Regions from separate parts of the Streptomyces roseirectus genome, predicted to be linked through region 2. Evidence: riboswitches for the same ligand, from Rfam matches in the RefSeq annotation. Region 2 holds a riboswitch; each other region holds the start of a gene.
The links. A riboswitch is a leader RNA that binds a small molecule or an ion and turns the genes downstream of it on or off. The one in region 2 is predicted to bind cyclic di-AMP.

Region 1: another riboswitch for cyclic di-AMP. It lies ahead of IAG44_RS15425 (C40 family peptidase); the one in region 2 lies ahead of IAG44_RS34240 (C40 family peptidase).
Region 3: another riboswitch for cyclic di-AMP. It lies ahead of IAG44_RS09995 (M23 family metallopeptidase); the one in region 2 lies ahead of IAG44_RS34240 (C40 family peptidase).
Region 4: another riboswitch for cyclic di-AMP. It lies ahead of IAG44_RS06150 (LysM peptidoglycan-binding domain-containing M23 family metallopeptidase); the one in region 2 lies ahead of IAG44_RS34240 (C40 family peptidase).

Annotation. Positions count from the first base shown of each region.
Region 1 covers NZ_CP060828.1:3,715,913-3,721,171, forward strand. Annotated here, with positions in the region: gene pcrA (DNA helicase PcrA) at 1-1,937, opposite strand, end outside; cyclic di-AMP (ydaO/yuaA leader) riboswitch at 2,199-2,346, shown strand; gene IAG44_RS15425 (C40 family peptidase) at 2,355-3,425, shown strand; gene IAG44_RS15430 (hypothetical protein) at 3,472-3,825, opposite strand; gene IAG44_RS15435 (C40 family peptidase) at 4,235-5,259, shown strand, end outside.
Region 2 covers NZ_CP060828.1:7,920,202-7,925,460, forward strand. Annotated here, with positions in the region: gene bioB (biotin synthase BioB) at 1-181, opposite strand, end outside; gene IAG44_RS34220 (8-amino-7-oxononanoate synthase) at 345-1,472, shown strand; gene IAG44_RS34225 (DUF397 domain-containing protein) at 1,502-1,708, opposite strand; gene IAG44_RS34230 (helix-turn-helix domain-containing protein) at 1,721-2,581, opposite strand; gene IAG44_RS34235 (ATP-binding protein) at 2,805-3,242, shown strand; gene IAG44_RS34240 (C40 family peptidase) at 3,244-3,717, opposite strand; cyclic di-AMP (ydaO/yuaA leader) riboswitch at 3,721-3,911, opposite strand; gene IAG44_RS34245 (hypothetical protein) at 4,427-4,729, opposite strand; gene IAG44_RS34250 (ATP-dependent Clp protease proteolytic subunit) at 4,737-5,259, opposite strand, start outside.
Region 3 covers NZ_CP060828.1:2,448,814-2,454,072, reverse strand. Annotated here, with positions in the region: gene IAG44_RS10000 (M16 family metallopeptidase) at 1-1,375, shown strand, start outside; cyclic di-AMP (ydaO/yuaA leader) riboswitch at 1,718-1,864, shown strand; gene IAG44_RS09995 (M23 family metallopeptidase) at 1,879-2,631, shown strand; gene IAG44_RS09990 (GntR family transcriptional regulator) at 2,825-3,508, shown strand; gene IAG44_RS09985 (HPr family phosphocarrier protein) at 3,723-4,004, opposite strand; gene IAG44_RS09980 (bifunctional acetate--CoA ligase family protein/GNAT family N-acetyltransferase) at 4,192-5,259, shown strand, end outside.
Region 4 covers NZ_CP060828.1:1,515,201-1,520,459, reverse strand. Annotated here, with positions in the region: gene IAG44_RS06160 (tyrosine-protein phosphatase) at 1-688, opposite strand, end outside; gene IAG44_RS06155 (alpha-galactosidase) at 891-2,963, shown strand; cyclic di-AMP (ydaO/yuaA leader) riboswitch at 3,258-3,428, shown strand; gene IAG44_RS06150 (LysM peptidoglycan-binding domain-containing M23 family metallopeptidase) at 3,431-4,495, shown strand; gene IAG44_RS06145 (exo-rhamnogalacturonan lyase family protein) at 4,740-5,259, shown strand, end outside.

The sequences.
Region 1 (5,259 bases), 4.2 Mb from region 2:
ATCAGGGTGATGACGCCCGAGCCGTCCTCGTCCTCGTCGGGGATCTGGTCGGAGTCGGCGACCAGGGCGACGCGTTCCAGGAAGTCGGCGAGGCCGCGCGGCTGTTCCGCCTCGCCGGACTCGCCGGTCTCCTGCTCGAACTCCAGGGCCACGGAGGCGAGTTCCTGAAGGTTCTCGATGCGGGTCTCGTCCTGGGGGTCGGTGGAGTTCTGCAACTCGGCGAGGTAGCCGGTGCGTTCGAGTATGGCTTCGAGGACGGTGGCGGGGCCCGCGCCGGACTCGACGATCGTCCGGAGGTCGTCCATCAGCTCGTTGAACCGCTTGACGGCGTTGGCGGAGCGGGCGGCCATGCCGTACGCCTCGTCGACGCGCCTGAGGGCCTGCGGGAAGCTGATCTTCTCGCGCTGCGAGAGGGCGTCGATCATCGCCTCGGCGCGCTCGCCGATGCCCCGCTTGGGGACGTTGAGGATGCGGCGCAGGGGGACCGAGTCCTCGGGGTTGGCGAGGACGCGGAGGTAGGCCAGGACGTCCCTGACCTCCTTGCGCTCGTAGAAGCGGACGCCGCCGACGACCTTGTAGGGCAGGCCGACGCGGATGAAGACCTCTTCGAAGACACGGGACTGGGCGTTGGTGCGGTAGAAGACCGCGACGTCGCCCGCCTTGGCGTCGCCCGCGTCGGTGAGGCGGTCTATCTCGTCGGCGACGAACTGGGCCTCGTCGTGCTCGGTGTCGGCGACGTAGCCGGTGATGCGGGCGCCCGCGCCGGCGTTGGTCCACAGGTTCTTGGGTCTGCGGGACTCGTTGCGCTCGATGACCGCGTTGGCCGCGGAGAGGATCGTCTGCGTGGAGCGGTAGTTCTGCTCCAGCAGGATCGTCGTCGCGTTCGGGTAGTCCTCCTCGAACTGGAGGATGTTGCGGATCGTCGCGCCCCGGAAGGCGTAGATGGACTGGTCGGCGTCGCCCACGACGCAGAGTTCGGCGGGCGGGAGGTCGTGCTCGGCGGGCGGTGTGTCCTCGGAACGACCAGTGCCGCCGACGAGTTCCCGGACGAGGGCGTACTGGGCGTGGTTGGTGTCCTGGTACTCGTCGACCATCACGTGGCGGAAGCGGCGGCGGTAGTGCTCGGCGACGTCCGGGAAGGCGCGCAGGAGGTTGACCGTCGTCATGATGAGGTCGTCGAAGTCGAGGGCGTTGGCCTCGCGCAGGCGCGACTGGTAGAGCGCGTACGCCTGGGCGAGGGTCTTCTCGAATCCGTCGGCCGCTCGGGCTGCGAAGTCCTCCTCGTCGATCAGCTCGTTCTTGAGGTTGCTGATCTTGGCGCTGAAGGACTTGGGCGGGAAGCGCTTGGGGTCGAGGTCCAGGTCGCGGCAGACGAGGGCCATCAGGCGCTTGGAGTCGGCGGCGTCGTAGATCGAGAAGGACGAGGTGAAGCCGAGCTTCTTGGACTCGCGGCGCAGGATGCGCACGCACGCGCTGTGGAACGTCATGACCCACATCGCGTTCGCGCGCGGGCCGACGAGTTGTTCGACGCGCTCCTTCATCTCGCCGGCGGCCTTGTTGGTGAAGGTGATCGCGAGGATCTGGCCCGGGTGGACGTTCCGCGCGGCGAGCAGGTACGCGATGCGGTGGGTCAGGACGCGGGTCTTGCCGGAGCCGGCGCCGGCGACGATGAGCAGGGGGGAGCCGGCGTGGACCACCGCCGCGCTCTGGTTGTCGTTCAGCCCGTGGACGAGCGCCGCAGGGTCCAGCACCGGGCGGGGCGCGCCGTCGCGGTAGTGGGCGTCCCGCTCCGGCGGCAGGTCGAACTTCCCGCCGAACAGGTCGTCCGGAATCGCCTCCGGGGTCTGCTCGTCCTCCGGCGGCGGAGGGGGTTCCTCGCCGTGCCCGCGGGGGGCTTGGAGGTCGGCCAGGAAGCTGTCGTCAAAGAGGCTGCTCATCGCTCTCCGAGTCTAGAGGCCGCCACTGACAACCGGACCGGGTCCCCGGCAATCTCCACGCTCACCTTCCGGATAGCCCCTATCACAACCCGTGATGACCTGCGGGGACTTCGACAGAGGTCACAAAAACGTATCGGGCATATCGCCCGCCAACCTTCACAGAAGCCACACGAGTTGGCTACCGTTTTGGTCAAGGCCGCCTGTCCCCCACCGGCGAACGTCGCCGGGCGCGCGGCCTCCGCCGAGTCCGGCCCGCCCCCGTGCGCGAGGCAGCCGGAGCCGGGGACCCACCGAGAGACTTGGGGTGAATCGGCCGACCTCCGCCGGGGAAGGCCGTAGGGCAACCTTCCGCAGCACCATCCCCGCCCGAACCCGACAGCTAACCCGGTAGGCGGTACAAGGAAGGAGTCGCCTCCTTTGGCGTCGCATCATCGCAAGCTCCGCTGGATGGGCATGCGCGCGTCAGGCATCAGCACCCCCGCTCTCGCCACGGCCGCCCTCACGTCCATGGCGATGCTCTCCCAGCCCGCCGCCGAGGCCGCCCCGCCCACGGACGACGGCAGACCGAGCCTGGAGGACGTCGAGCGCAAACTCGACGCCTTCTACAGCCAGACGGGGTCGAGGAAGGACATCGCCGCCAAGGAGAAGGAGACCAAGCGCGCGAAGACCTTCCTGGACGCCTCGGCCCGCTACCGCGCCCAGGAGCCGCTGCTCCCGCCGCCGCCCGCCCTGCCACCGCTTCCGGCGTTCCCGCCGTCCGTCGCGCACGACTTCGCGGCCGACGACTTCACCGCCGCCCCGCAGACCCGCGCGGGCGCGCCGAGGGGGCACGAGGACGTCCCTGAGCGTCTGGCGAGTTACACGCCGGGCATGACGTCGAGCATTCTCGAAGCCTTTCCCGAAGCCGTTCCCGATATCGTTCCCGAAGTCATCCCGGAAGCCGCTCCCGAATTCGACACCGACTTCGATTCTGCTTCCGGCACCGAATTCGAGACCGACCCCGAGAGCGACCTCAAGTACGCGAAAGCGGCCGTCCAGGGAAAGCTGAGCAAAGCCCAGGCCCTCCTGTCGTTCCACACGGCCGGACAACCGAAAGCCACGCACCGGCCGAAGGAATCCGCCCCGATATCCGCCGAGGCGGAAAGGGCCCTCGCGTTCGCCCGGGAACAGCTCGGCAAACCTGTCGTCCTCGGCGCTGCGGGCCCAGGCTCCTTCGACGGCCCGGGGCTCACCCAGACCGCCTGGAAATCCGCCGGTGTCGCCCTGCCGCGCACCACGTTCGGCCAGGTCACAGCGGGCACCCCGATCCGCCTGCCGGACGCCCGCCCCGGTGACCTGATCTTCTTCCACGACGCCATCACCCACGTCGGCATCTACATCGGCGAGGGCCGGATGATCCACGCACCGCGCCCCGGCGCGTACATCTGCGAGGAATCCATCCATTTCGCGGGCACCTCGGAAATCCACAGCGTGGTGCGCCCGGCCTGAACACGTGTCACCAGGCGCCCTTTCCCCCAGGAGGGCGTCGGTGGTATCAGGTCCAGAGCACCGCGATGAAGATGTTGACGACGGTCAGCAGACCGACGAGCCCGAAAAGGGGTTTCTCGACCTTCTCGTCGTCCCTTTTCACATACGTCAGCCCGAGAATGACGACCAGCAGCGCCAGCTTGACGCCGATCTTGACGTTGTCGACGTGCTGGTCGTCGGCCTGGTTGAGGCCGACCAGGATCACGCCGGTGACCAGCATCGTCGCGGCACCGTGCAGCATGCCGGGAACGAAGCGGGCGGTGCCCTGCCCCATCGCCTTCAGCTGGGTGAGGAACCCGCCGAGCAGCGCGGCGATCCCGATGATGTGCAGGCCGACGAAGAAATGGATGAGTACGTCCATGGGTCCGGAGCCTAATCAGCGCCCGCGCGCGTACCGGCAGCCGCCCCCGTAGCACCCGCGCCCGCGTGGCGGGCCGGAACGCCCGCTTCGGTCAACACGGCGACCCGACCCGCCCTCGAAGGCAGGACCGGTATGCACATACGGTCACCGGAAAACTCTCTGACGTCACTTCCGCACATCGCGTTACCCAAACGTCACGTCGCGGCCTAGCGTCCTGCCCCAGGTGCCCGGCTCCCCACCGCCGCCCAGGCCAGGGGCGGCAGTCGGACACCACCGCCGAGAAGGTCCGGCGGCGCCGCGCTCCCCCTGTGCGGGGCGCCGCCGGACGCGCCCGCCCCGTCCCGCTCTCCCCACTCCGACGGGCCCCGGCGCGCAGGGCGGTCATACGGAAAGGACGTGCAGGTCCAACGTGGCAGCGCACCGCAAGCCCCGTCAGCGCGCGACCGTCGCGCACACCGCCCGCACCGCGGCGACCCTCGCCCTCGCGGGCGCGGCGACCGCGACGGCCTTCGACGGGACCGGACACGCCGAGCCGGCGCCGACGGCGGCCCAGGTGAAGGCGAAGGTGGACAAGCTGTACCGGGAGGCCGAGGTAGCCACCGAGCAGTACAACGGCGCGCGGGAGAAGGCCCGTTCCGCCGAGCGCCGACTCGACTCCCTGCGGGACGAGGCCGCGCGCCAGGAGGCCCGGCTCAACACCGAGCGCGACGCGCTGGGCGCGCTCGCCGCCGCCCAGTACCGCGACGGCGCCCTCGACCCCGCCGTACGGCTCGCCCTGTCCGGCGATCCCGACCGCTACCTCGACGGTGCCGCCTTCGCCGAACGCGCGGGGGACCGCCAGTCCGCCGCCGTCTCGCGCGTGCGCCAGCAGCTCGGCGAGGTCGAGCGGCTGCGCGGCGCCGCCCGCGTGGAGCTGGCCTCCCTGTCCGCACGCCGGGCCGAACTCCGGCGCCACAAGGAGACGATCACCGCGCGCCTCTCCTCGGCGCGCAGCCTGCTGGCCCAACTGACGGAGCGGGAACGGGCGCAGGTCACCGGCGCGGGTGCGCAGGCGGTCGGTTCCGCCGCCGAGCGTGCCTCCCGGGGCGCCCGCGTCCCCCTCCAGCCGTCCGTCCAGGCGCCGGGCTCCCGCGCGGGCGCCGCGGTCTCCTACGCCTACTCCAAGCTCGGCAGCCCCTACGTCTGGGGCGCCACCGGGCCGGACGCCTTCGACTGCTCCGGCCTCGTCCAGGCCGCCTACCGCTCCGCCGGACTCTCCCTGCCCCGCACCACGTACGCCCAGATCGGTGCGGGCCGGCGCGTCTCCCGGGACCAACTCCTCCCCGGCGACCTCGTGTTCTTCTACTCCGGCATCAGCCACGTCGGCCTCTACATCGGCGGCGGCAAGATGATCCACGCCCCCAACCCGTCCGCCCCGGTCCGTATCGCCCCCAT
Region 2 (5,259 bases):
TGAGGTTGATCAGGTAGTTCAGCTTCACCCGGCGCCCGAACCAGTGCCGGCGCACCTTCCCGGCCGCGGCCACCACGTCCAGCACGTCGTCGTCGGAGGTGCGCAGCACGGCCAGCGCTTCCTCGCGGGTCGGCGACTCGCGCCGAAGTCCCTTGTCCACCAGCGTCGTCAGCAGGTCCATGAGAGCCGATCCTGCCCTGCCGGGCCGCCTGGGGCCAAGGTGGAGACCGCACAACAGACCCCGCGTGACGTGTGGGTATTGCCACACAGTGGGCGGCTTGTCGGGCCGCTAGTGTCTGTCCGCTACCTACAAACCCCGGCTATCCACACACCCCGGAGGGGCCATGGCGTTCGGCTGGATCGACGACCACGCGGACCGGCGCCGCCGCGCCGGACTCGTCCGCACCCTGCGTCCGCGCCCCGCCGCGAGCCCCCTGCTCGACCTCGCGAGCAACGACTACCTGGGCCTCGCCCGCCACCCCGAGGTCACCGGGGCCGCAGCCGAGGCCGCCCGGACGTGGGGCGGCGGCGCCACCGGCTCGCGGCTGGTCACCGGCACGACCGAGCTGCACGCCGAACTGGAGCGCGAACTCGCCGAGTTCTGCGGCGCCGAGGCCGCGCTGGTGTTCTCCTCCGGGTACGCGGCGAACCTCGCGGCGGTGACCGCGCTCGCCCCCGAGGGGACGCTCGTCCTGTCCGACGCCGGCAACCACGCCTCCCTCATCGACGGCTGCCGCCTCGCCCGGGGCGCCGTCCAGGTCGTCGGCCACGCCGACCCCGACGCCGTCCGCAAGACCCTGCGCGCCCACGACGGCGACGCGCTCGTCGTCTCCGACACCGTCTTCTCCGTCGACGGCGACGCCGCGCCCCTGGACCGACTCGCGTACGCCTGCCGGGAGACGGGCGCCGGGCTCGTCGTGGACGACGCGCACGGGCTCGGGGTGCTCGGCGACGGCGGCCGGGGCGCCCCGCACGCGGCGGGGCTCGCGGGCGCGGACGACGTCGTCGTCACCGTCACCCTGTCGAAGTCGCTGGGCAGCCAGGGCGGCGCGGTGCTGGGGCCCGCGAAGGTGATCGACCATCTCGTCAACGCGGCGCGGACGTTCATCTTCGACACCGGGCTCGCCCCCGCGGCGGCCGGTGCCGCCCTCGCGGCGCTGCGGCTGCTGCGCGCCGAGCCCGGACGGGCGGCGCGCGCCCGCGCGGTGGCGGGCGACCTGCACGCACGCCTGACGGCCGCGGGTCTGGACGCGGTACGTCCGGACGCCGCGGTCGTCTCCGTGCGCGCGCCCTCTCCCGGGTCGGCGGTCCGCTGGGCCGCCGACTGCCGGGAGGCGGGTCTCTTCGTGGGGTGTTTCCGGCCCCCGTCCGTGCCCGACGGTGTGTCACGGCTGCGGCTGACCGCCCGCGCGGACCTCTCCGGGGAAGAGGTGGCCCGCGCGGTGCGGGTGATCGACGCGACACGGCCATGAGTCGGCGGGCACGACCGTGAACGGTGCGATCAGAGTGCCGAGGTGAACACCGACCAGCTCCCCGGGGTGAAGAGCAGCGCGGGTCCGGTGGGGGACTTGGAGTCGCGGACCGCGAGGAGACCCGTGGACGGGGCCGTTTCCACGCAGTTGTTGGCTCCGGTGCTGTAGCTGCTGCGCAGCCAGTGAGCGACCTGCAACGAGCTTGCGGAAGGTACGTTCCGAGGCAGTGCTGTCATGGGGGTGCCTCCTTACGCGCCGTCACCTATCCCGGCGATGTAATCCAACGAGTCCTCGGGTGAAAGGGCGTGGATCTGAAGGTTGGTGAAAGCCTCCGAGTAGGCCCGGAGGTCTTCTTTCCCCTCAAGGTGATGACTACTCGTCAAGTGGTCGAGAACGACCACATCCAGATCAGAAACGCTCGAAAACGAGAAGACAACGAAAGGCCCGGTGACGCCGATATGCGCCCCCGCGGTGAACGGCAGTACCTGCAGCCGCACTTGGGGAAGTCGCGCGTCCTCCAGAAGCCGTTCCAACTGCGCCGCCATCACCTCGGGACCGCCCACCTGACGGCGCAGCACCGCCTCGTCGAGGACGGCGCTCAGCAGCAGCGGCGGGTCCCCGCGCAGCACGTCCTGCCGGGCCAGACGCACCTCCACCAGCGCGTCCAGCTGCTCCTCGTCCACACCCTCCAGGGCCGAACGGGTCACCGCGCGGGCGTACTCGGGGGTCTGCAGGAGCCCCGGGACCACGGTCGTCTCCAGCGTGCGCATCGCGCTCGCCTGCGACTCCAGGCTGATGAAGTCCCGGTACGTGGGCGGCAGTACACCCCGGTAGGCGTGCCACCAGTGGTCCCGGCCGACGCCCTCGTCGACCCCGGCGAGCACCAGCATCAGCTCCCGCAGCCGATCGTCACGCACCCCGTAGGCGTCCAGCAGCAGCGCCACATCGGCCGGTTTCGCACTGCTGGTGCCCGTCTCGATCCGGCTCACCTTCGACTGGTGCCAGCCCACCAGGCGGGCCGCCTCGCCGCTCGTCAGCCGGGCCCGGTTGCGTAACGCACGCAGTTCCGCGCCCAGTTTGCGGCGCCGTACCGCGGGGCCGTGTTGCATGGCCTTCTCCTCACTCCCCATTACTCCCAAAGCGTCGCTCAAATCCGCTCTGCCGTGGCAGAGTTCACCGCTTCGAGCGACAGATATATGCACATCCTGGTGGATCGCCGCACAGGACGCCCGGGAAATGGCAGTCTGACGGTGAAGCACCAGTCCGGGACCGTACTCGAACCATCCGCTCCGTGTCGGACAGTCGGTCCCGTGGGAAAGGGACGACGTCGCCATGGCAGACCACCTGGAAGCATCCGTCACCCTGCCGAGCGACCCCGTCTCGGTCGCCGCGGCCCGCACCTTCACCGCGGGCACGCTCGCGGAGTGGGGCCTGCCGCCCGGCGCGGACCTCGCCGAGACCATCCGCCTGATCGTCTCCGAACTCGCCACCAACGCCGTCCAGCACACGCTCGGCCAGTCCCCGACCTTCACCGTCGACCTCGTCCTCGACCGGGACGAGCAGGTCAGCGTCGGCGTCACCGACAGCCATCCCCGGTTCCCCAAACGCCTCCCGGCCGCTGTCCAGCAGGACAACGGCCGGGGGATGGTGATCATCCGCTCACTGGCGGCGGAGTGCGGCGGGCGGCTCACGGTCCGGCCCACGTCGGAGGGCGGCAAGACGGTCGCCTGCGCGCTCCCCTGGCCGGTGCCGGCCCGGCAGGACTCCTGACCTACTTCACGCGGCCGTACCAGACGCTCTTGGTCCAGATCTTCTGCAGCCGTACGACGTCACCGGTCTTCGGCGAGTGCCACAGCTTGTTCGCGCCCGCGTATATGCCCACGTGGTAGACGTTCGAGCCCGAGTGGAAGAAGACCAGGTCCCCCTTCTGCCGCTTCGACGCGGAGATGTGCTTGGTCCTGTTGTACTGCTGGGACGCCGTGCGCGGCAGGGACTTGCCCGCCTTCTTGAACGCGTACTGCGTGAGCCCCGAGCAGTCGAACCGCTTCGGTCCGGCGGCGCCGTACTTGTACGGGGCGCCCTTCTTGGACGCCGCGACCTGGAGCGCCTTCGTCGAGGCGGTGGCCGCCTCGGCTCCGGAGGCGACACCCGGTACGACCACCGAGCCGCCCACGGCGGCCAGTGCGAAGGCCGAGACCGTACCGGCTCGGACCATCATCGACGGGACACGATTGAGCGCAGTCATGCGCAACCCTTCGTCAACCGCCTGTGAAGGATGACCTGTCGGATTCGGGCTGGCGAAGTTGGCCCGGCCGTGTCACCACGGCTTCACCCCAAGGGCTGCTCGGTGCGGCCATGGCGTGACCGTTCCGGCGACCCGTACTGCCTGGGTCCTCCACTCCTGCCGATGCACTCCTGTCGACTCGGTCATCCGGGCGGCGGCAGGACTCGGCGTCCACCCGGACCGCCCCGCCTCTGGTGGCGGGGGCTTGTCGTCAGACAGGGATCTTGACTCACTCGTGACCGGAATACCCAACGAATCCGAGGATTTGTGGCCTTACTCACGACTGGGCCATTCGGGTGAACAGTTCACACGGGGGCAACGTGTCCGTCACTCGACCAGCCCTCGAACAGGGCGGAAATGCCCCGGTCCGCACCCCGTATCCGCAGGTTGCGCAACCGCTGAGGGCCGCCCGGGGGAAACCTCGTTACGCCGAACGGGGGTCTTGGCCACGCCACTTCCGACACCCCTCGCCCCGTCGGCGGGCGCTGCGTCATCACGCACCCCGCGACGGGGCCGTACGTCCTTCGGCGGGAGCGCGGGGGCAGGCACACGCGCGTGGCGCGAGGGGGGCGGCACGCGTGCGTGCTTCTGTGCTTCGTGCGTCCTCCGGTGCGCCTCCCGGTGTCCCCCCTCTGATGTTTCGGGCGCTTTCGGGTGGTTCAGGGCGCTTTCAGGTGCCGGGAGGCGGCAGGTTCACCCGGGCCGTGCGGCGCTCGCCGTCCAGGACGCGCAGGGCGCGGGCCAGGGTCGGGGCGTGCAGTTCGTGTTCGCCGCGCTGGTGCATCAGCGTCAGGGCGTCACGCAGCGCCGCCGCCTTCGTCACCAGGGCCTGGGCCGCCCTCAGGCCCCGGTAGGTGTCGCCGTCCCGGCTCGGGTTGATGCGGCCCACCAGGTCGACGACCTCCAGGTAGTGGTCGACGAGGTCGGCCTCCGCGCGGGTCAGCGCCGGCAGCGGCGGGAGTTCCGGCAGCATCCGCCCCCTACCTCCCGCTCGACCTGCGGCTCGGCACGACCCGGTCGACCAGGCCGTACTCCACGGCCGCCGGGGCGTCCAGCACCATGTCCCGCTCGATGTCCTCGGTCACCCGCTCGGGGGCGCGGCCCGTGTGGCGGACGAGCATCTCCTCCAGGAGCGCGCGGGTACGGGTCAACTCCTCGGCCTGGATGGCGAGATCGCTGGCCTGGCCCTGGATCTGACCGGCCTCCGGCTGGCCGATCACCACACGCGCGCCCGGCAGGATCAGCCGCTTGCCCGGGGTGCCGGCGGCCAGCAGGATCGCCGCGGACGAGCCCGCCTGGCCCAGGCAGATCGTCTCCACGTCGCAGCTGACGTAGCGCATCGTGTCGTAGATCGCCGCCATCGCCGTGAACGAGCCGCCGGGCGAGTTGATGTAGAGCGAGATGTCCTGGTCCGGGTCCCGGTACTCCAGGTGCATGAACTGGGCCATCACGTCGTTCGCCGACACGTCGTCCACCGGGGCCCCGAGGAACACGATCCGTTCC
Region 3 (5,259 bases), 5.5 Mb from region 2:
CACGATGGACTTCCACCCGCAGCCCCAGGCGGGCGAGGCCAAGCCGTGGGCGTTCCCCGCGCCCGAGCGCGCCGCCCTCGCCAACGGTCTGACCGTCCTGCGCTGCCACCGCCCCGGCCAGCAGGTCGTCGCCGTCGAGATCCTGCTCGACGCGCCCCTGGAGGCCGAGCCGACCGGCCTGGACGGTGTCGCCACGATCATGGCGCGGGCCTTCTCCGAGGGCACCGACCGGCACTCCGCCGAGGAGTACGCGGCCGAGCTGGAGCGCGCGGGCGCCACGCTCGACGCGCACGCCGACCACCCCGGCGTCCGCCTCAGCCTGGAGGTCCCGGCCTCCCGGCTCGCCAAGGGGCTCGGGCTGCTCGCCGACGCCCTGCGCGCGCCCGCGTTCGCCGAGGGCGAGGTCGAACGGCTGGTGCGCAACCGCCTCGACGAGATCCCCCACGAACTCGCCAACCCGTCCCGGCGGGCCGCCAAGGAGCTCTCCAAGGCGCTGTTCCCGGCGACCGCGCGCATGTCGCGCCCGCGCCAGGGCACCGAGGACACCGTCGAGAAGATCGACGCCGCCGCCGTCCGCGCCTTCTACGACCGGCACGTGCGCCCCGCCACGGCCACCGCGGTCGTCGTCGGCGACCTGGACGGCGTCGACCTCGACGCGCTGCTCGGCGAGACCCTGGGCGCCTGGACGGGTACCCCGGCGCAGCCCCGGCCCGTCCCGCCGATCACCGCCGACGACACCGGGCGCGTCGTCATCGTCGACCGGCCCGGCGCCGTCCAGACGCAGCTGCTGATCGGGCGCGTGGGCGCCGACCGGCACGACCGCGTGTGGGCCGCCCAGGTGCTCGGCACGTACTGCCTCGGCGGCACCCTGACGTCCCGTCTGGACGCCGTCCTGCGCGAGGAGAAGGGCTACACCTACGGCGTGCGCGCCTTCGGCCAGGTCCTGCGCTCCGCCCCCGACGGCACCGGCGCGTCCATGCTCGCCATCAGCGGCTCCGTGGACACGCCCAACACCGGGCCCGCCCTCGCGGACCTGTGGACCGTCCTGCGCACGCTCGCCGCCGAGGGCCTGACGGACGCCGAGCGCGACTTCGCCGTCCAGAACCTCGTCGGGGTGGCGCCGCTCAAGTACGAGACCGCCGCGGCCGTCGCCGGGACCCTCGCCGACCAGGTCGAGCAGCACCTGCCCGACGACTTCCAGGCGACCCTGTACCGCAGGCTCGCCGCCACCGGGACCGTCGAGGCCACCGCCGCCGTCGTCAACGCCTTCCCGGTCGACCGCCTGGTGACCGTCCTGGTCGGCGACGCGAAGGAGATCCGCGAGCCGGTCGAGGCCCTGGGGATCGGGCCGGTGCAGGTGGTGACGGCGGAGTAGCCGGCCGGCGTACGCGCGGGTGCGACCGTTCGGGCACGCGCGTGTGGGACCACTGCCGTGCGCGCCCTGGGCCGCCGTCCGGAGACATCTCCGGGCGGCGGCTCCGTCGTACCGGCCCGCGCGCGTGCGCCGAACCTTCCCCCCGCCCTGCCTCGTTCGCCTGTTCGCACATCGACACCCTGCCCGGAAACGTTCCTCGGGGATGACCGTTTTCGCCCGGAGGGTGCACCTCTGCCCTGTGGTCTGCGCTACAAAAACCGCTGTGCGTTTGGGAATCGGCGGTGTGCCCCTCTAGCGTCGTCCGGGCTGTTCGTCGGGCAGTGCGCCGCACACCGCGGCACCGGACAGCGATCGCCGAGTCCCCGCACGGCGCGAGCCAGGGGAGCCGGGGACCCACAGTCCCTGGGGTGAATCGGGCGCGTGCGCCCGTAGGAGACCTTCCTGCTCCGAACCCGTCAGCTAACCCGGTAGGCGAGAGGGAAGGAAAGGACGAACTCGACCTCATGGCGTTCACCTGCGCCACCGGGAAGCGCCGCAAGGCGACCCGGATCCAGCGCACGACGGCCCGCGCGGCCGGCATAGCGGCGCTGACGACGTCGGCACTGGCGGCCGGCTCTCCCCCCGAACCGACGGCCGCGAACGCCATGACGCTCGCGGACGACACGGTCACCATGCGCCTCGACGTCACCGAGCAGGCCGCCGACCGCGCGGACGCGCAGCAGCACGCCGTCCAGCAGGCGGCCGTACGCGCGCAGGCGCAGGCTCTGCGCGCCCAGGCAGCCGAGGACGCGAGGGCGGCTCGCGCGGCCGAGGCACGCGCCGCGCGCGAGGCGGAACGGGCCCGGCTCAACGCGTTCGTCGCGCCGATCACCGGCTCCTACGTCTCCACCGGCTACCGCAGCGGCGGCTCCCTGTGGTCCTCCGGCAGCCACACGGGCATCGACTTCCACGCCGCCACCGGCACCCCGGTGCACGCCGTGGGCCTCGGCACCGTCGTCGAGGCGGGCTGGGGCGGCGCCTACGGCAACCAGGTCGTCGTCCGGATGCACGACGGGACGTACACCCAGTACGGCCACCTGTCGGCGATCTCCGTGGCGGTGGGCCAGACGGTCACCCCCGGCGAACTGATCGGCTACTCGGGCGCGACCGGCAACGTGACGGGCCCGCACCTGCACTTCGAGGCGCGCACGACGGCGGAGTACGGCTCCGACATCGACCCGGTCGCCTATCTGCGCGCGCACGGCGTCGACGTCTGACCTCTGCGCGAGATCGTCCAGCCCCGGCTCCTCCAGCCGGGGCTTTCGGCGTTTCGCACGCTCTCCTGTCCAAAAAATATCCCTGGATTCCGGCTCGCCATCGGAAATTCCCGCTCATTGCAATAGAGTCACGGAACACACGTCGATCGGCGCGTTCGGCGGCGTTTCACGGGGATTAAGGCGGAGGTCGGTCATGCGTATTCCGGCGCACTCGGTGTGCACGGCCATCCGGGACGACATCGTCGCGGGTGTCTACGAGCGTGGCAGCCGCCTCACCGAGGAACTTCTCGCGCGCCGGTATGGCGTCAGCCGCGTCCCGGTCCGTGAGGCGCTGCGCACGCTGGAGGCCGAGGGGTTCGTCGTGACACGGCGCCACGCGGGCGCGTGCGTGGCCGAGCCGACCGAGCAGGAGGCCGCCGACCTGCTGGAGATGCGCCTGCTGCTGGAGCCGCTGGGCGCCGCCCGTGCCGCGCAGCGGCGCACGGAGGCCCACCTGAAGGTGCTGCGCGGACTCGTCAGGCTGGGCCAGGAGCGCGCCAGGAGGGGCAACAGCGAGGATCTACGTTCCCTGGGCGGCTGGTTCCACGAGACGCTGGCCCAGGCGTGCGGAAGCCATGCCCTGACCTCGACGTTGACCCAGCTGCGCCACAAGATCGCCTGGATGTACGCCGTGGAGCCGCCGGCCAGCCCTGTCGACTCCTGGACCGAGCACGGAGCGATCGTGGACGCCGTCGCGCGCGGGGACGCCGAGCGCGCGCGGGCGGTCACCGCGCTGCACACCGAGCGCTCCACGGCCGCGCACCGGCTGCGCTTCGCCGGCGCCGACCGTGTGAGGACTTCGCAACACGCCGTAAACATGTCCGGCCTGCGGCATTAACACGGGCGCCGTATACAAAGAAGAGATATTCGGCGGAGGTGTATTTCCGCTGCCCTTTTCCCGGGTGCGCCGTGAATTCCCCGGCGTACGCCCTCCGCATGTGTTCACGCGGCCCTAATCCTGCGCGGGGCAATTCATTCCCGGGTTCCCGGAAAACGGCGGAGCCGCGCCGCCCGGTGGGGCGGCGCGGCTCACGCGCGCGTGGAGCGCCGGTTCAGACGGTCTCGGGAAGCTCGTCGAGACCTTCGGAGACCAGCTTGGCCAGCCGGTCGAGGGCCGCGTCGGCGCCCTCGGCGTCGGCGGTCAGCACGACCTCCTCGCCGCCCTGGGCGCCGAGGCCGAGGACGGCCAGCATGGACGCCGCGTTGACGGGGCTGCCGCCCGCCTTGGCGATTGTGACCGGGACGCCTGTGGCCGTGGCGGCTCGGACGAAGAGGGAGGCGGGGCGGGCGTGAAGGCCCTCCGCCCAGCCGATGGTGACGCGGCGCTCAGCCATGTGATGCTGCCCTTCGGTGTTCAGGGTTGTCTAGACCATTTTTCCACACGTGAAGCGTCCCCGGAGCAGGCGCGACGGCCCCTCCGAGGCGGCTTGTCCGGACCGCGGCCTCGGTCCGGCTCGTGCCGTCTTCCGTCCCCCAGACTGCCTCGCGCCGTTGTCGGACGCGAGCCGTACCCTGGGCCCCATGCAGAGCGCGCAGGAGCGGCACGAGTACCCCGCCCACTGGGAAGCCGACGTGGTGCTGCGCGACGGCGGTACCGCGCGCGTGCGGCCCATCACCGCCGACGACGCCGAGCGCCTGGTCAGCTTCTACGAGCAGGTGTCGGACGAGTCGAAGTACTACCGCTTCTTCGCGCCCTACCCGCGCCTGTCCGCGAAGGACGTCCACCGCTTCACGCACCACGACTTCGTGGACCGGGTGGGACTCGCCGCCACCGTCGGAGGCGAGTTCATCGCCACCGTACGCTATGACCGCATCGGCCCCGACGGCCTGCCCGCCACCGGCCCCGCCGACGAGGCGGAGGTCGCCTTCCTCGTCCAGGACGCCCACCAGGGCCGCGGCGTCGCCTCCGCCCTCCTGGAACACATCGCCGCCGTCGCGCGCGAGCGGGGGATCCGCCGCTTCGCCGCCGAGGTCCTGCCTGCCAACTCCCGGATGATCAAGGTCTTCACCGACGCCGGCTACACCCAGAAACGCAGCTTCGAGGACGGCGTCGTCCGCCTGGAGTTCGGCCTCGAACCCACCGAACGCTCCCTCGCCGTCCAGCGCGCCCGCGAACAGCGCGCCGAGGCCCACTCCGTACGCCGGCTGCTCGCCCCCGGATCCGTCGCCGTCGTCGGCGCCGGACGCGCCCCCGGAGGCGTCGGCCGCGCGGTCCTCGCCAACCTCCGCGCGGCAGGCTTCACGGGCACCCTGCACGCCGTCAACAAGGCGCTCCCGGACGGCGTCAAGGAGCTCGACGGCGTCCCGGCCCACCGCTTCGTGCGCGACATCGCGGGCCCCGTCGACCTCGCGGTCGTCGCCGTCCCCGCCGACGCCGTGCCCGGGGTCGTCGCCGAGTGCGGGGAACACGGCGTCCAGGGGCTGGTCGTCGTCTCCGCCGGGTACGCCGAGAGCGGCCCCGACGGGCGCGAGCGCCAGCGCGAACTCGTCCGCCTCGCACGCGCGTACGGGATGCGCATCATCGGCCCCAACGCCTTCGGGATCATCAACACCGCGCCCGGCGTACGGCTCAACGCCTCCCTCGCGCCC
Region 4 (5,259 bases), 6.4 Mb from region 2:
CCTGGAGGTATTCCACGCGAGCCTCGAAGAGAGGGCTGAGCAGTGCGGTGATCTCGGGGGAGCGCTCGGGCGGGGCGGAGCCGTCGGCGCCGCGCAGCCGGTAGCGGCGGTGCGTCGCGTTGGACTCCAGGTAGTCCGCGACGATCGCCTCGCGCTCGACGCCCAGGGCGAGGAGCGTCACGGCTATGGACAGGCCCGCGCGGTCCTTGCCGGCCGCGCAGTGCATGAGCGCGGGGACGCTGTCGTCGGCGAGGGCGGCCAGCACCTGGGTGTGCTCGCCGGTGCGGGTGCGGATGATCGTCCGGTACGAGGCCGTCATCCGGCCCGCCGCCCTGCCGTCGCCCAGGATCTCGCGCAGCTCCTCGATCCGGCCGTCGCGGACCATCTTCCAGAACTCCGCGCCGTCCGCCGGGTCCGACAGCGGCAGGTTCACGTTGCGCGTGCCCGGCAGCTCGACGTCGGGGCCCTCCAGCTTCTGGTCGGCCGCGTTGCGGAAGTCGAAGACCGTGTGCAGCCCCAGGGAGGCCAGGAACGCGGCGTCCTCCTCGGTCGCGTGCGCCAGGTGGCCGCTGCGGTACAGCAGGCCGTGGCGCACCCGGCGCCCGTCAGTCGTCGGCAGGCCGCCCACGTCACGGAAGTTGCGTACGCCTGCCAGCTCGGGTTCGGTCGAGGGGATCTGCTGCGTCACGGGGTCTCCCTCCCAGTCGGTCCCGCCCGGCGCGGCTCAGAAATGGCCGGTGGGACACGTTGTCGACGATACGACATGGGTGTGACAGCCAATGGCTTGTCCACAGGCGTTGCCGGTTGGGCCCGCCACCCCCGATGATGTTCCTGTCTGGTCGTACCTGTTCGTATGTGTTTAATCTGCTTTTCGATCGTGTGAGGGTCTGATGCTGGAAACCGCTGAGAACGGGCGTACGTGGGTCCTGTCGGGCCCCACGAGCAGTTACGCCCTCCACCTCACCGAGCGCGGCGAACTGCTGCACCTGCACTGGGGACCGGTGATCGCCCTGGCCGACGCCGAGGCCCTGGCCGCGATCCCGCTCCCGCACTGCTCGTCGTTCGAGTCCCCGCTGGACGGGCGCGAGGAGTACCCGGTCGAGGGCGGCCCCCGCTTCACGCGCCCCGCGCTCTCCGTGCGCACGCCCGCGCGCCGGGGCACCGAGTGGGCTTTCGAGTCGTACGACGCGCAGGGTGACGAACTGCGGATCACGTTCCGCGACGGCGGACTGACCGTCGCCCTGCACTACCGCATGCGCGGGGACGTCGTCGAGCGCTGGGCGGTCCTCGGCAACGACGGCGCCGAGCCTCTGGAGCTGCTGCGCGCCGACTCCGCGACCTGGACGCTCCCGCACCGCGAGGGCTGGCGCCTGTCCCAGCTGCACGGCCGCTGGGCGGCGGAGTCCCGCCTCACGCAGACGCGCCTGACCTACGGCGAGAAGGTCATCGGCAGCCGGCGCGGCCACACCGGGCACCCGCACCTGCCCTGGGTCGCCCTCGACACCGACGCGACCGAGGAGACCGGCGAGGTCTTCACCGCCGCCCTCGGCTGGTCCGGCTCCTGGCGGATCGCCGTCGCCCAGCTTCCCGACGCGCGCGTGCAGATCACCGGCGGCGCCGGACACGACGAGTCGGGCCTCCTGCTCCTCGCCGACGGCGACTCCTTCACGACGCCCGTCTTCGCGGCCCTGTGGTCCGCCGGCGGCTTCGGCGGCGCCAGCCGCGCCTGGCACGCCTACCAGCGCGAGCACGTGATCCCGGACGCCGGGCAGGACCGCCCGGTGCTGTTCAACTCCTGGGAGGCGACCAACTTCGACATCTCCGAGGAGCAGCAGCTCGTCCTCGCGCGCAAGGCGGCCGACATCGGCGTCGAGCTGTTCGTCGTCGACGACGGCTGGTTCGGCGCGCGCACCAGCGACCGTGCGGGCCTCGGTGACTGGGCGCCCAACCCCGACCGCTTCCCGCAGGGCCTCAAGCCCCTCGCGGACCAGGTGCACGGCCTCGGCATGCAGTTCGGCATCTGGGTCGAGCCCGAGATGGTCAACCCGGACAGCGACCTCTACCGCGCCCACCCCGACTGGGTGCAGTTCCAGGAGGGCCGCACGCGCACGGAGTCCCGCAACCAGCTGATGCTCAACCTCGCGCGCGAGGACGTCCAGGAGTACCTGTGGGAGCAGTTGGACGGCCTGCTGTCCAGCGCCCCGATCGACTACGTGAAGTGGGACTTCAACCGCTGCTTCACCGACGCGGGCTGGCCCGGCGACCCCTACCCGCAGCGCCTGTGGGTCGACCACGTGCGCGCGCTGTACGCCCTGCTCGACCGGCTGCGCGCGGCGCACCCCGGCGTCGCCTTCGAGTCCTGCTCGGGCGGCGGCGGCCGGATCGACCTCGGCATCCTCAGCCGCACGGACCAGGTGTGGACCTCCGACAACACCGACCCGCTGGACCGGCTCGCCATCCAGCACGGCTTCAGCCAGATCCATCCCGCGCGCGTGATGGCCGCCTGGGTCACCGACAGCCCCAACACCCAGCTGAACAACCGGGTCAGCTCGCTGAAGTTCCGGTTCGTCAGCTCCTTCGCCGGGGTGCTCGGCGTCGGCGGCGACCTCTCCGAGTGGACCGACGCGGAACTCGCCGAGGCGCGCGAGTGGGTGGAGCTCTACAAGGAGATCCGGCCCGTCGTCCAGCAGGGCGACCTGTACCGGCTCAGGGCGCCGCAGGGCGGGCTGAGCGCCGTGCAGTACGTGCGCGGGGACGAGACGGTCGTCCTCGCCTGGCTCCAGGCGCAGCACTACGGGGAGCCGGTGCCGGCGGTGCGGCTGCGGGGGCTCGACGCGACGGCGTCGTACGAATGCCTCGAAACGGGCGAAATTCATCGGGGTGCGGTGCTGCTGCATCACGGATTGCGGACCGGACTGAGTGGTGACCTGGACGCGGGAGTATTCCGACTGCGCCGCATCTGAGCTTTCTGTCCGTATTCGCAGATTTCATTCCGGCTCGCTCCGGGATAAGGAAAGCCCTACATCGGACGTGTGACCAGGGTCATATTCCTGGCCCTGGGTCACGCGTCATGTTCACGTAATAGGGGCGCTTTTCAAGGGAGATTGGGCATGCGGGCCGGTTGTGTCCGCACGCGGGGTGACCGGGAAAGCCCACGGCGCGTCAACGCGCGGAGAATTCACAGGCGGATTCTGCTTGTGATCGCGTGTCCGCGTCGCCTACGTTCACCAGCAATCCGGGCGGACGCCGAATCCTGCCACCGCCCGGGGCCGCACCCGACCACAGGAAACGGCAGGAGCGGGGGACCCACAGGAATCACCGCCTGTTCCGGTCTCCGGAAGAGGCTAGGGGTAAAGCCGCACCTCGCTGCGGCCGGGCATCTCCTGCTCGCACCCGACAGCTCACCTCGCAGGCGCAGGAGAGGAATTCCATGTCCGCCAGGGGTAAGCACCGCCGCCCTAAGCCGCCCCGTTTCTCCCGTTCGCTGGCCGCCGCCGGAACCGGTGGCGCGGCGCTCGCGATACCGCTCATCGGGGCCACCGGGGCGCACGCGCAGACGGCGTCCTCCGCGAACACCTCCGCGGCCGCCGCGTCGGTCGCGTCCGTCGGCGACCAGGCCGCCCGGAGCGTGCCGGCCGCGCGGACCGCTACGCCGGCCAGTGCGGCGTCCGCGACGTCGACTCCGTCGGGCACCCGCAAGACGTCCGTCTACACCGTCCGGTCCGGCGACTACCTGTCGAAGATCGCCCAGGAGCAGAACGTCCGAGGGGGCTGGCAGCGGCTCTACGAGGACAACCGGGAGGCCGTCGGCTCCGACCCGTCGCTGATCCATCCCGGGCTGCGGCTGTCGCTCGGCGCGAAGGCGGCGCGTGGCGGCTCCGGGAGCACGGAGAGCGGTTCGCAGTCCTCGTCCGGCTCATCCGGGTCGTCGGGCTCTTCGGGGTCGCAGTCCTCGCAGCGGTCGTCCCAGAAGTCGGACAGCTCGCGGGACTCGCAGGCGTCGACGCGGTCCTCTTCCCGCGGCTCTTCGTCCGGCAGCTCCTCCTCGGGCGGCTCCTCGAAGGGGTCCGGTGGGAGTGTGTCGTCCTCCGGGTTCGCGCTGCCGGTCAAGGGCGCGGTCGTCGGGACCGGGTACCGCGTCTCGGGCAGCATGTGGTCCAGCGGCTATCACACGGGCGTCGACTTCGTCGTGCCGACCGGCACCGCCCTGCGGGCCGTCGGCGCCGGGACGGTCGTCTCGGCCGGCTGGGCCGGGGCGTACGGCAACCAGGTCGTCATCCGGCTCGCGGACGGCTACTACGCGCAGTACGCGCACATGTCGTCGATCACCGTCTCGGTCGGCGAGACCGTCAGCGCGGGCGAGGTGATCGGCTACTCGGGCTCCACGGGCAACGTGACCGGGCCGCACCTGCACTTCGAGATGCGGACCACCGCGAACTACGGCTCGGACATCGACCCGCTGGCGTTCCTCCGCTCGCACGGCGTCTCCGTCTGACACCTCGCCTCACCTGAGACTCCGCCTCATCTGACACGCCTCCGAAGGCCGGACCCCGATCCCCGGGTCCGGCCTTCGGGGCGTTCCGGGTGCCTTCAGGGGGCGCGCGGATGTCGGATTCTGCGCGTTCATGATCGTTTCATTGCGGTCGTGTGGCAGGAGGGCCGGAAGCGTCGACAGCCGGAAGAGGGCGGGGAGACAGTGATCTCCGCCCCCTCCCGCAAGCTCCTTCCCTGGAGGTCCCGTGTCCGGCGCCCACCGACGCACCGTCATCAAGGGCGCCGCCGTCGCGGCCGCCGCCACCTCGGTCTCCTGGGCCCGGTCCCGCCCGGCCGCCGCGACCTCCGGCGCCCGCACCGAACTGCGCTGGCTGGAAGGCGCCCCCGACGCCCACGCGGGCGCCACCTGGGGCGTGCCGTGGGCGCGCGGCACCCGCCACCCGGAGCAGCCGCTCGGACTGACCACCGTCGACGGCACCGACGTCCCCGTCCGGACCTGGCCCACCGCCTACCGGCCCGACGGCTCGGTGAAGCGGACGGCCCACGCGATCGCCCCGGACGCCCCGAAGGCCGACCGCTACCTGCTCGGTACCCGGCACTACGCGGACAGCGCCAAACAGGTCCGCATCTCGGCCACCGCCAACCGGCGCTTCTTCCACTACCTCACCGGCGACGAGCGCACCGGTGACCTGCTGCGCGAACTCGCCGACGTGGAACGGACGTTCCTCGCCGTCGACCCGCAGCGCAAGGTCCGCACCGACGGCT